DNA from 2 places in the Thermoanaerobacterium thermosulfurigenes genome. Region 1 is predicted to be linked to the other one. Evidence: riboswitches for the same ligand, from Rfam matches in the RefSeq annotation. Region 1 holds a riboswitch; the other holds the start of a gene.
What was found. Region 1 has a riboswitch for thiamine pyrophosphate ahead of thiT (energy-coupled thiamine transporter ThiT). Riboswitches for the same ligand answer to the same signal wherever they lie in the genome.

Region 1 (6,364 bases):
TTCCCTTTCTCAAGTTTAAAACTAATAGGAAGATCATCAAAAACCACATCTACATCATAATAAGTTTTTCCATCCAAAACCAAATTAAAATGACTGTCCTTCATCACTTCAATAAATTTTTCCAAATTTGATGGCGTAAGCCTTACATACTTTCCGGAAATAACCGAGTCAACTCTGTAATATGAATTTTCAGTATTGATTTTGTCAATCTCGTATATCTCTCTTAAAAACTTTATAAGCTTCATATCTTCTTCTTTAAAAGTATTTACGCTTGGATCAAATGAAAATCCTTTGCCAAATTCAACGATCATTCCTTCATCAATATCGTCAAAAAACTTCTTTATGCTTTTAACTACGTACAATTTGTCAATACCCATTCTAAGGCATAAAGATGTATTCATTTGATAAGATTCTAATGTAATCTCTATGTTAATAGGCTGTTTCAATTCATCAGGTATGTATTCTCTTTTTTCAAATTCTTCAAACAAATCATACGCAGCCTTATTTTTTAGATTGTCCTCTATCTCAGCTTGATTATTTTTTATATACATTAAAACTGCCGCAATATGTTTGCAATCACCACCATATCTTGCCTTTGCAGGGCATGTACAACTTGTGTACAATTCACCATTATACTTTTGTATCATTACTCTGTACAAAGATGTACCCATTACAAAAGCTTGAAATACAGTGCCAGTTTTGTTGTAAGTAAAATTGTGTATCTTACCTGACAGATAATATTCAAGACCTTTTCTATAGACACTATCATTTTCGCATCTGCTCTTAATCTCCGCATCAGTTAACTTAACCATAACTATCATCCCAATCAATATGACTTTTGTTATTAATAATTATATCAAATATAAGAAAAAAAGCATATAAAGAACATAACTCTTCATACGCCAATAAAAATCTCTATATCGCTTTTATCATATTGCTTAGATCTATGAAGTGCTTTATCTCCTCATTCAATAATGTTATTGCAACTTTTTTCGTAGAGTCAAATTTAGCATCTTTGACTATCTCATCGTAAAATATTATGGAATCTTTTTCCGCTCTTATTGCCAATTCTACAGCATCTTCAAATTTATTTATTTTCTCTAATACCTCGTCAACAGCATCTTTCGATGGAAAAACAGATGTATTGTAAAGCAATGTTAAATAAATAGATGCCTCTATGTCAAAGTACAAGCTATCGTCGCCTTTCTTTTCGTCTAAAAGCTTATTATAAAGCTCTTCAAATCTGGATTTATGTATAAGCTCCTCTTTCGCCATGTCATCAAAAAACTTTCTCATTTTCTCGTCGTTAGAAAATTTCTCTGAAGCTTTTGTATAAAATTCGTATCCTCTTTCTTCTATATCTATAGCAAGCCTTGCAACTTCTAAATCGGTCAAATATTTTTTCTCAATATTGTTTAACATAACAACACCTCCCGAAAATTATTATCTTCTACTAATCATTTTATCATTACAAAATTTTCTAGTCAATTGGCTTTTAAAAACTTTAATAATTTATTTTTGTAAAAGCCAAAATAATTCAAGGTGATGTTATGTGGTACATAATTTTTTCAATTTTTACGGTAATTATATCGCTTTTTTTAATAGACAGAAAAAAGTTAAAAGTGCTAATACCTGCGTATCTGCTTTCATCTGTGATAGGCTTTTCTTTGGATGTAATATTTGACTTTACTTTGAAATACTATTATTACATTGATACACCTATTCCAAACGGTGTTCTATCATTCCTGATGGAAACATTTATAGGACCACCTTATGGCATGATTTTTATACAATACATACCAAAAGGAAAAATACGCTACATCATATACACGGCTGCATGGATATTGTTTCTGACTGCCGTTGAAGCAGTATTTCACATAAACGGGCTTCTTATTTACAACAGATGGAATTATTTCTTTTCAGTCATAACGTACATCTTCACATTGTTAGCTATAACTGCTCAATATAAATACTTGTTTAAAGAATAGGCAGCATCAAGCCATACATATGTGTTATATATGAAAATAGGATACCAACCGTAGAGCCTATTATGACATCTGAAGGATAGTGCAATCCCATGTAAATCCTCGAAAGACTCACTAAAATAGCCAGACTGACTAAAATAATCGTCAAATCAGGAAAGAAAAATGAAAAAGAAACCGCCAAAGAAAATATAGCTGTAGCGTGACCTGACGGGAAAGAATAATCTCTCAACAAATATTTGAATGTATTGGCTTCAGGCAAAACCATGTAAGGCCTTGGCCTCGTGCATATTCTCTTTAAAATTTGCACAACTAAGTGGCTACTTGTCAAAGTAGTAAGGGCTTGAATGGCAGAAAGCTTAACGCTGCTTTTTCCAAACAAAATCAGCAGCAAACAAGATAAAATCGTAAAATACGGTCCTCCTATATGGGTTATTTTAGGCATAATCTTATCAAGAGTTTTGCACTTTATCCTTTCATTTAAAAGGAAAAATACATTCCTGTCCTCCGCAATAATCAATTTCTTCACTCCCGACACAAATGAAACCTCCTTACACCTTCAAAGCATCATTCTTTATATTATTTATAACTACGCTGCATACCTTGTCTGCTGAATTGTATATGCCAATTTCCTCCATGCGCTCCTTCATTTCATCTATCTTTTTCTTGTCAGATAAGAGATCTAATATCTTTTTGTCTAACTTTTCTATATCTTTAATTCTTAAGGCAATCCTCTTTTTAAGCAAAAATTCGAGATTTCTCTCTTCTTGTCCAGGTATAGGATCAAAAATTATCATAGGCAATTTCTTAATTATGGCTTCGGTGACAGTAAGACCACCACTTTTAGTTACTAAGACATCAGCAGCCTCCATAAATTCATGCACGTTGTCTACATGACCATACACAAATACATTATCATCCGATATCTCCTCTATTTTAGCCTTTAAATTCTTATTTAATCCACATATTACAGCAATCTGCAAATCTTTATGCCTCTGTATAACATTGACGGCTTTTTTTATGTTTCCCAGTCCAAGTCCACCGCCCATCACCATCACCAATGGTCTATCTAATTGAAAACCCAATTTTTCTCTCATCTCATTTTTATCTTTTTTGACGTAAAATTCTTCATCAATAGGTATGCCAGTCACATTTATTTTGTCATCGGAAACACCCATCAAATTCATCTGACTTTTCATCTCTCGAGATCCAACAAAATACCCATCTATCTGGTGATGTATCCAATAGGCATGGACATCGTAATCAGTCAATATGGCAAATATCGGAATGTTGAGATCTCTTTTTATATGTGACAGAATAGAGCAAGAAAACGGATGGGTGCATATTACTGCGTTAGGCTTTAAATTTAACACGTAATCTTTTATAAATGTATAAACAGACATGCCTACCAGCTTATTTATACGCCTTTCTATCTTGTCCCTTTCCATCTCATAAAGATACCCCCATAATTCAGGTGTCAATTTTAGCGTCTTTAAGTAAATTCTCGTTGTCAAGTAAGACAGGCTGGGAAACTTCTCCCCAAGTGGATTTTCCACGAAGGCTTCAACGCCATCTCTTTTTTCGAAGGCTTTTTTTAAAGCCATCGCCGTTCTTTTATGTCCAGTTCCTATATCTTCATAAAGTATTAAAATCTTTATTTTATCCATCAAAAAGACCCTCACAATCACTATATTGATTATGGCATTTAAACATTAAATTTAAATTAAATTTGTATTAAAAATGCGTTAAAATCTATCCATCAATATAGTTTATTTTTATTTGCTATCTAATATTATACCATCAAAATCAATTTATTGTATAAAATTTATAAAAACCCTCTTCCGTTAAAAAGAGGGTTTTTATAAATTTTACGCTAATGCTTTTTTCTTTATCATCTCAATTGCATTTCTAACTTGCGGAATAATAGAAACCACAAAACAAATCAAGACCTCCACACCTACTAATATACCATTAACAAGAAGCGAATAGACAATAGGATTCATACCTTTTGGTGCATAGCTGGCAAAGAAGAAGACACCTGATAGAAAATGTGAAAAAAACCTGCCAAAACCACCAACTAAGATTCCCAGACTTAAATTCTTTTTAAAGAATCCTGCAAGTCCTAAGGCACCAAACGCCAATGGATAATCTAATAGAAGCTGTATCCAATGCACAACATAAGGGTCTTGTATTAGCTGAAGTATTCCATAGGCCATTCCCACCGCTATGCCTGGACCTGCACCGTAATAGTATGCAAAGACAAACAGCGGAAGCATACTGGCTGGCGTTATAGAACCACCTTGAGGCCAATGATAAAACCTTATATACGATAAGACAAATGATATAGCTATTGCCAATCCACCGTACACAAGCATCTTTGCGTTAAATTTCACGCTGTTTCTTAAAATGTAAAACAAAAAGGCAGCGAATAGAATCGCAATTATGATGGAAAGTGTGGCAGGCTTTATTTTTGTAAAGTCGGAAAAAATGCTTACAATGTAGGACATAAAAATAACCTCCTTTTGAGGCTATGTACCGCTTAAAACAAAAAAACCGCACACCGATGCGGTCTTTTGCCGCATTCCCTTCGTAGGTATTAACCTAATCAGGTTCTAGGGGTTTGGCATCTGCCATCTCAGCTAAAAGCACCCCCAGCGGACATAGTCTATTGATTAATTTATTATCTAATTATAATAAAATTACTTTTTAAATGCAATACCTTCATGTTGAAGCAGTAATGACTTGACATTAAGTCCTCCTGCAAAGCCTTTCAGTGTCATATCTGAACCGATGACCCTATGACATGGTATGATAATCGGAATAGGATTTTTATTGAGGGCATTTCCTACAGCTCTTGATGCATTTGGCTTACCTATTCTTCTTGCGATTTCACCGTATGTAGCGTAAAAGCCATACGGTATCTTCATAAGCTCTCGCCAAACAGATTTTTGAAAGTCTGTCCCTTCTAAATCTAACTTTACGCTAAATTCTTTCAAGTGACCCTCAAAGTACAATTTAAGCTGTTCTTTGCAATCAGCTATAAATGAATTCGTACTCCTTAAACATTGTAAATGTTCTTCATTAGGAAAATCTATCCTCGTTATGCCATCTTCGCTTGAATATATTCTTAGCGTTCCAATCGGTGTATCTAAGTCATCCCATACCACATTATCACATCCTGATGCATTTTGCTATTTAACAACTACTTCTTCGACTTCATCTTCAATTTCAAAATCTTCATTAGATTCATAAGAAGATTCACTTGATTCTGATTTGCCTGAAGTTGCTATTTTTGCTAAACTTTTTTCTATTGAATCAATCTTTTTCATTTTTTTCAATGTATAAACTATGTAAAATACCAAAAAGATAACTGATACAATCGGTGTAGCTAAAGCCACAAAATACTGCAGAAATAGCATAAATCCACTTTGAACCATTCTTGACACTCCCTTCTAAATAAGATATTCACTATTTATTATTTCACAAGTAAACTATCAAAGCAAGTATTATAAAAAATATTATACATAGTTTTTTCTACTAAAAGTAAAGCCATATTGGTGAAACTTAAGTTTCATCAATATGGCTTATTTTTAAACAGCATCTTTAAAATATCTTCTTACATCCTTTAGATAATCAATTATTGTCAAGTGTTGAGGGCATTTTGTCTCGCACTCTCCGCATTCTATGCAAGAACTTGCTTTACCTTCATTTAAGTTATTATAATTTCTAAGTGCTTCATCATAATTGTTGTACATGTGGGCTTCATTGTATACGGCAAAATTCTTAGGTATATTCACACCATTTGGACATGGCATACAGTAGTTACAAGCAGTACATCCTACAGGCGAAAGCCTTTCATAAGTTTCTCTGACTTTATCTACAAGTTTTACCTCGTCCTCGGTTAAACCATTTGCTTTTGATCTTGAGGCACTTTCTATATTTTGTTTCACTTGTTCCATCGTGCTCATTCCACTTAATACAAGGGAAACTTCAGGATGATTCCACACCCACTGCAAAGCCCATTCTGCAGGTGTCCTTTTTACACTTGCACTGTTCCAAAGCTCTTTGATAGCCTCTGGCGGATCTCCAGCAAGCTTGCCACCTCTTATTGGTTCCATTACAATAACGGCTAATCCCTTTGACGCAGCATACTTAAGCCCTTTTAAGCCCGCTTGATTGTTTATATCCATGTAGTTGTACTGTATCTGACAAAAATCCCATTTATCGTAATCATCGATTATGCCTTTAAAAACATTGTATTCGTCATGGAAAGAAAAACCTATGAATTTGACTTTGCCTTCTTTCTTGACCTTTTCCATCCAGCTAAACACATCAAGTCTTTTGTACTTCTCCCATCTCTCTTTATCCAATGCGTGTAGAAG
Region 2 (6,364 bases), on a different contig from region 1:
CCATCGCTTATATAGTCTTCTTTACCTGTTGCAACGACAACCGTATTTGTTAACTTTGCAAGTTTTACACAAGCTTCAATATTTCCAGTATCATCAAGAGAATCTACACCTTTCACATTTGCACTTTCACCTGATAAAGCCTTTATTTCTCCGCCGTTTCCTTTGATAATGCTTATATCGCTTATTTTCAAAAGCATGTTTACAAAGTCAACTCTGCTTTTTATAGCAGCACATCCTACAGGGTCTAAGACGACTGGTTTTTTGTGGTCTTTTGCTGATATTACAGAATTGATTATTGTCTCTTTAGTTTCATTATTGATAGTACCTATATTTACGTACAAAGCATTTGAAATTGCTGTAAAATCGTACGCTTCGTCCGGTGACATAACCATTGCAGGAGATGCCCCTATACTTAGTAGTGCATTGGCATTATCGTTTATTACGACGTAGTTTGTTATAGCGTGGACAAGCGGCACTTCTTCTTTTAATCTTTCTAAAACCTTTATTGCTTCTTCAACCATAAATTTTCTCCTCTCTCTTATTTAAAGATTTCATAATTGGATAGATTACAGCAGTTAAAATAATCGTACCTATTGTGGGCGTTATAAACCATTTTGATAGATTTGTGCCAAAATATGTAAGATAATTGTAGAATATCGTACCCACCGCAAAAGAAATCGTGGCAGGCACATTTAAGAAGCTATGGCTTTTGCTTTTCATCAAAAAGAAATCTTCAAATACAACCGTATATGCTGGAATAAATACACTTCCTATGGCGTATAAAAAGTTTTGGTAATTATCCATTGGGAACAAATATGCGGCAATAAGCCCCACAATGGAATATATAATAAGCAGACTTTTTCTGCTTAATTTAGCTTTGACAATAGAAAGGGTTGAAATAGCAGCAGAATACACATCCATAAAAGTCGTAGTAACCGTCGACAAAAGTATAATGAGAAGCGGTACAATTCCCGTTTTTATTGACGCAAAATACGAGATTATATCCTTTCCGCCTGTTTTTAAAGCCACATAAAGTCCTATAAAATACATGAAGCAGCTTGCTATGAAATATCCTGCAAATGTATATATAAAGCTGGACTTCCCATCTTTAGCATTTATAGTGTAATCCCCTACCAGCGGAAGCCATGATACAGGCATAGCAACGGCAAGCTCAACAGCACCGCTGAAACTCATGTCTCCCGTTACTGACGCTATTTTCCCGCCTTTTAAATACAATACAACAAATATAGTCAATATAAATAAAAGTACAACAGCAATATCGTTTATCCAATAAGCTTCATTGTCAAAGAATAATGTCCACAATAAAACAGATATGCCAACGACAAAAATTCCAATAGCAGTAGACATGCCTATGGCACCGTTGAAAGCCTTTGCAGACTGTATTATCATTACAGCCGTCCAGCCAACCAATTGAAGCACATTTAAAAGCCCTATAAATACCATGCCTCTCTCGCCCAATACACCTTTCGTGGACTCTATTGCAGGCTTCTTAACTCTAAAGGACATAAGCCCTCCTAAAGCAAAAAACAGAGTACCAATTATATGACCTAACAATATGCTTAAAATTCCTTTAGTTAAGCCTAATGGTGCAAAGTATGAACCAGTAAAAACCTCTGCAATGGATATGGCCGCACCTGCCCATATCAAAAAAAGCGTCGAATTTTTAATCTTCATAGTCAATACCTGCTTTCTTATAAAGATCTACTAAATGTCCTACAGGTCCTACACCTTTACCTATCTCAAGAGAATTTTTAATAGCCTCTGTTATGTAACTTTTTGCGTTTATTACTGCATCTTTCAAGCTAAATCCTCTACCAAGGTACGAAGCTATTGCAGATGAGTAAGTGCATCCTGTCCCATGTGTATTTTTGGTGTCGATCCTCTCCTGCGGCAAAAGTAAAAATTCACTTCCATCGTAAAATACATCAGTAGCATTTTCTACAGAATGACCACCTTTTACAACGACAGCTTTTACACCCATATCGATGATTTTTTTAGCAGCCTCTTTCATGTCTTCAATTCCCTCAATATTCATTCCCGTAAGTTCACATGCCTCCGGTATATTTGGAGTAATGATATCTGCCATAGGCAAAAGTTTTGTCTTCAATGCATCTATGGCGTCTTCTTTTAGAAGGTAATATCCGCTTTTTGATATCATGACAGGGTCTAACACGACGTTTTTTGGATTCCATATTTTAAGTGATGATGCAATAGCGTCAATGATTTCTCCACTTGACACCATGCCTATTTTCACAGCATCAACTTCTGTATCCTCAAATACACAGTCAATCTGCTTTTTGATGATATCTGCATCCATCTCCCTCACGTCAAAAACTCCTACTGTATTCTGCGCAGTAACTGCCGTTATGACGCACATGCCGTATACGCCAAGTGCGCAAAACGTCTTTAAATCTGCCTCTATGCCAGCTCCACCAATGCTGTCAGAGCCTGCAATTGTAAGTAACTTTCTCACATCGATTCCTCCTTTTTTGTATGCCTTAAGGAAATACGAAACAAAAAAGTGTGCTGGATAAGCACACTTAAATCCCAATGTACTCCCTACGCCGGCATTATCCAGATCAGGTTATGGGTCATAGCAGAAATAGCTGCTAACTCTCAGCCGGGCTATCACCCCAGCTCCCCAGACGAAATATTAACTTTTATTTAATTTTAACACAAATTGTTTGACTTGTACAGGATATTTCACTCTATCGTCAAATTTTCTTTTTGGTAGTTGTACAAATTATAGTACACGCCCTTCCTATTCATAAACTCCTCATGTGTACCTTCCTCTTCTATTCCATTTTCAGTAAGTACGATTATACGCTTGGCATTTCTTATAGTTCCTAACCTGTGGGCGATTATGAGGGTAGTCCTGTTTTTCGATAAATTTTCAATAGACTGCTGGATAATCGATTCACTTTTGTTATCAAGTGATGATGTCGCTTCATCAAGTATAAGTATCGGAGGATTTTTTAAAAACATCCTTGCAATAGATATTCTCTGCTTTTGTCCCCCAGACAATTTTACGCCTCTTTCGCCAATATACGTATCGTAGCCATCTTTTAGCTCCATTATGAAGTCATGTGCGTTTGCAGCTTTGGCCGCATTGATTATTTCTTCGTCAGTAGCATCTAATTTACCGTATGCAATGTTTTCTTTTATTGTACCCGAAAACAAAAATACATCCTGCTGAACAATGCCTATATTTTCTCTAAGCGATGATATCTTCACATCTCTTATATCTATACCGTCAATTTTTATGGAGCCTGCATCTATCTCATAAAACCTCGGTATAAGGCTTAAAAGTGTGGTCTTGCCTGCACCTGACGGTCCTACTATTGCCACTGTCTCTCCATGTTTTATCTTAAGATTGATTCCTGACAGTACTTCTCTTTTATTGTCGTAGCTGAATGTGACATTGTCAAACTCAATATCGCCTTTCACGTCTTTTAACTCTATCGCACCTTTTTTATCTGCTATCTCTGACTCTGTATCCATAAGCTCTACAAACCGCCTAAAGCCAGCCATACCCTGCTGGTACTGCTCTATAAACCGCAAAAGAACAGTCAAAGGTTGCAAAAACTGGCTAATGTATATTATATATGCCACCAAGTCACCTGTATTTATGAGGCCTTTCGATATAAAGTAGCCACCTGCTGCAAGAGTTATCACAACTGATATATTAGAAAGGAAATTTACACTAGAATCGAATATACCAATATGCTTAACTGCTTTTGACCTGGCACTTTTGTACATGGAGCTTTTATTATCGAATTTTAGTTTCTCAAATTTTTCCCTTACAAATGATTTGACGACTCTTATTCCTGTAATGCTTTCTTCTAATGTAGCATTCATCTGTGCCTGCGTTTCACGGACATTCTTCCATATAACTTCAAACTTATTGTTGTAAATATACATGTATATAAACATAAAAGGAATTATGGTAAATACAACCAGTGTCAACCTTACATCAATTGTAAGCAAAAGTATGAATGTGCCTATTATTCTTATGATAGACAAAAAAAGGTCCTCTGGACCATGATGTGCTACTTCTGCTATTTCATTTAAGTCATTGACAACCCTTGACATTATATAACCTGTCTTTGTATTGTCATAATAATTCATAGAAAGTTTCTGAAGATGTGAAAAAGCATCTTTTCTCATATCGTACTCTATGCTTACACCTAAAACATGGCCATAGTATCCTACTATGTATTCAAGTATCATCCTTCCGAAGTACATTATAGCTAACAAAATTGCGAACCTGTATATGAGATTAAAATCCTTGTTAGGTATGACGTTATTTATCACATTTCTCGTAACCATAGGAAAAACCAAATCTGAAGCAGATATAAAAAATGCACACACCATGTCAAGGATAAAAAGCCATATATGTGGCTTGTAATACGATGCAAATCTCTTTATAAGCCTCAAAAAAATCCCCCCAAATATAAATCAAAATAATTACTGCTAATGATTGATGTATCTCTAACATTAGTTTAGCCTGCCAACTAATAATTGTCAAATTTGCATGATTGATGATTTCTTATCTCTCTTTTTTAAGATACTTAAAACTTTCGTTGTATAAGATAATGTTTTTGTAGGACATGCATCAACACAATGTCCGCACCCTACACACCTTATATCAGTAACATCTTTACCGTAATATGCTGCACTTTTTATGTCTATACTCATAGGACATGATTCATTGCATTGTCCACATTGAATACATTTTGAATTATTTGTAGTGATTTTTTGCCCAGCAATTTTACTTATCAATCCCAAAACTGTTCCCAATGGGCAATAATAGCAATATCCTCTGCCTGTTAATGCAATCCAAAAAAACATAGCCATAAGAAGTTCGCCAGCAAGATACTTATATGATTCTATCTTACTTATCGCATCATAATTGCCACCTAAAAACACTCCAGATAAAAATAATATCCACCAAATAGTTAAAAATAGCGATATAGCAAAGAATAACCATCTTAATAATGCAAATATTTTTATTCCCTTTTGATTTAGATGCTTTTTCTTTCCCAAAAGAGGAAAGACAGGATCAAAAACTTCTGAAGCAAATCCATTAAAAAGACAGATTGTAGAGCATTGCCATCTTCTACCGTATAAAAAAGTTCCTATAAAAACGATTATGCTAACCAATACGTAAAATATTAATACACTTGAAATGCCTGCAACACCCCATATAGGAAAATAACTTTTATAAAACGAAGAATTATGGTATAGAAGCTGCAATGGCACTGTCGTCCATGGAAGAGGCATAGCAAAGAAATATACATCGCCATTGTGAAAAAACAGTGGCATTATAATATGTACAATAAGTGCTGCAATGATTAAACCAATAAGGTTCGCTTTTCTCATTTTTGTCCTTTTCGACTTGCCTATTATGTTTATAGTAAGAAAACTACCTGCAATAATAAATATGGTCTTAATCCAGTTCTCATAAAATTGCCAAACCCAATTTATAGCATCAGCTACATTTTTAGGGGCTTTACTTGCATATCCATAATTTAATCCGGCTATGATTATGCACATTATAATATAAGTCCACAAAATCGCTTTTAGTAAAAAAATGTACTTATCCCTTTTGTCTACCATACATTCCCCTCCACTCCTATATATTCCATTATAATCGTTAAAAACATTATAGCATATTAATTATATTTTTAAATAGCTTGGCACATTCATTTTAGGAATTACAAAAATCTTTTAATCATTAAAATATATTTTTATTGAATAACATCTTATTTGGGGTTATAATGAGCTTAAACATAATTTACATAAAAAGGAGATGCTGGAATATGCATGAATTGACAAATGAGAAGTGCATTTTTAGTTTTTCAAAGCACAACGATCCTGTACTTAATGTAAACGATGGAGAGGAGGTGAAGATAGAAACTTTAGATTGTTTTTCATGCCAAATCAAAACAAATGATGACAAGTTAGAAACAATGGATTGGGATAAAGTAAACCCTGCAACAGGTCCAATCTACATCAATGGTGCGAAAGAAAATGACGTATTAGAAGTGATAATCAAAAAAATCGACATTGAAAATAAAGGCGTCATTGCGACAGGAAAGGATTTAGGAGTTTTAGGCGATAAGATGAATGATTTATATTCAAAAGTAGTTGAAATAAATGATGGCAAAGTCATCTTCAACGAAAAGCTCTCATTTCCTGTAAAGCCAATGATAGGGGTAATTGGAGTTGCACCAAAGGAAGGCGAAATAAACTGCGGCACACCTGGTCCTCATGGAGGTAACATGGATACAACACTTATAGGAGAGGGCTCTAAGCTTTATTTGCCTGTTTTTGTCGACGG

Region 2: linked by a shared signal. The riboswitch ahead of thiD (bifunctional hydroxymethylpyrimidine kinase/phosphomethylpyrimidine kinase) and the one ahead of thiT (energy-coupled thiamine transporter ThiT) in region 1 are both predicted to bind thiamine pyrophosphate.

Annotation. Positions count from the first base shown of each region.
Region 1 is NZ_JBPODR010000015.1:45,122-51,485, reverse strand. It holds gene HNR52_RS07560 (DEAD/DEAH box helicase) at 1-812, opposite strand, end outside; gene HNR52_RS07555 (ferritin-like domain-containing protein) at 916-1,422, opposite strand; gene HNR52_RS07550 (CBO0543 family protein) at 1,551-1,988, shown strand; gene HNR52_RS07545 (phosphatase PAP2 family protein) at 1,978-2,520, opposite strand; gene HNR52_RS07540 (MGDG synthase family glycosyltransferase) at 2,534-3,649, opposite strand; gene thiT (energy-coupled thiamine transporter ThiT) at 3,851-4,489, opposite strand; TPP riboswitch at 4,547-4,645, opposite strand; gene HNR52_RS07530 (methylated-DNA--[protein]-cysteine S-methyltransferase) at 4,682-5,149, opposite strand; gene HNR52_RS07525 (hypothetical protein) at 5,174-5,419, opposite strand; gene HNR52_RS07520 (aldo/keto reductase) at 5,573-6,364, opposite strand, start outside.
Region 2 is NZ_JBPODR010000001.1:112,703-119,066, forward strand. It holds gene thiM (hydroxyethylthiazole kinase) at 1-521, opposite strand, end outside; gene cytX (putative hydroxymethylpyrimidine transporter CytX) at 514-1,695, opposite strand; gene thiD (bifunctional hydroxymethylpyrimidine kinase/phosphomethylpyrimidine kinase) at 1,685-2,494, opposite strand; TPP riboswitch at 2,561-2,675, opposite strand; gene HNR52_RS00595 (ABC transporter ATP-binding protein) at 2,725-4,458, opposite strand; gene HNR52_RS00600 (4Fe-4S binding protein) at 4,546-5,640, opposite strand; gene HNR52_RS00605 (acetamidase/formamidase family protein) at 5,844-6,364, shown strand, end outside.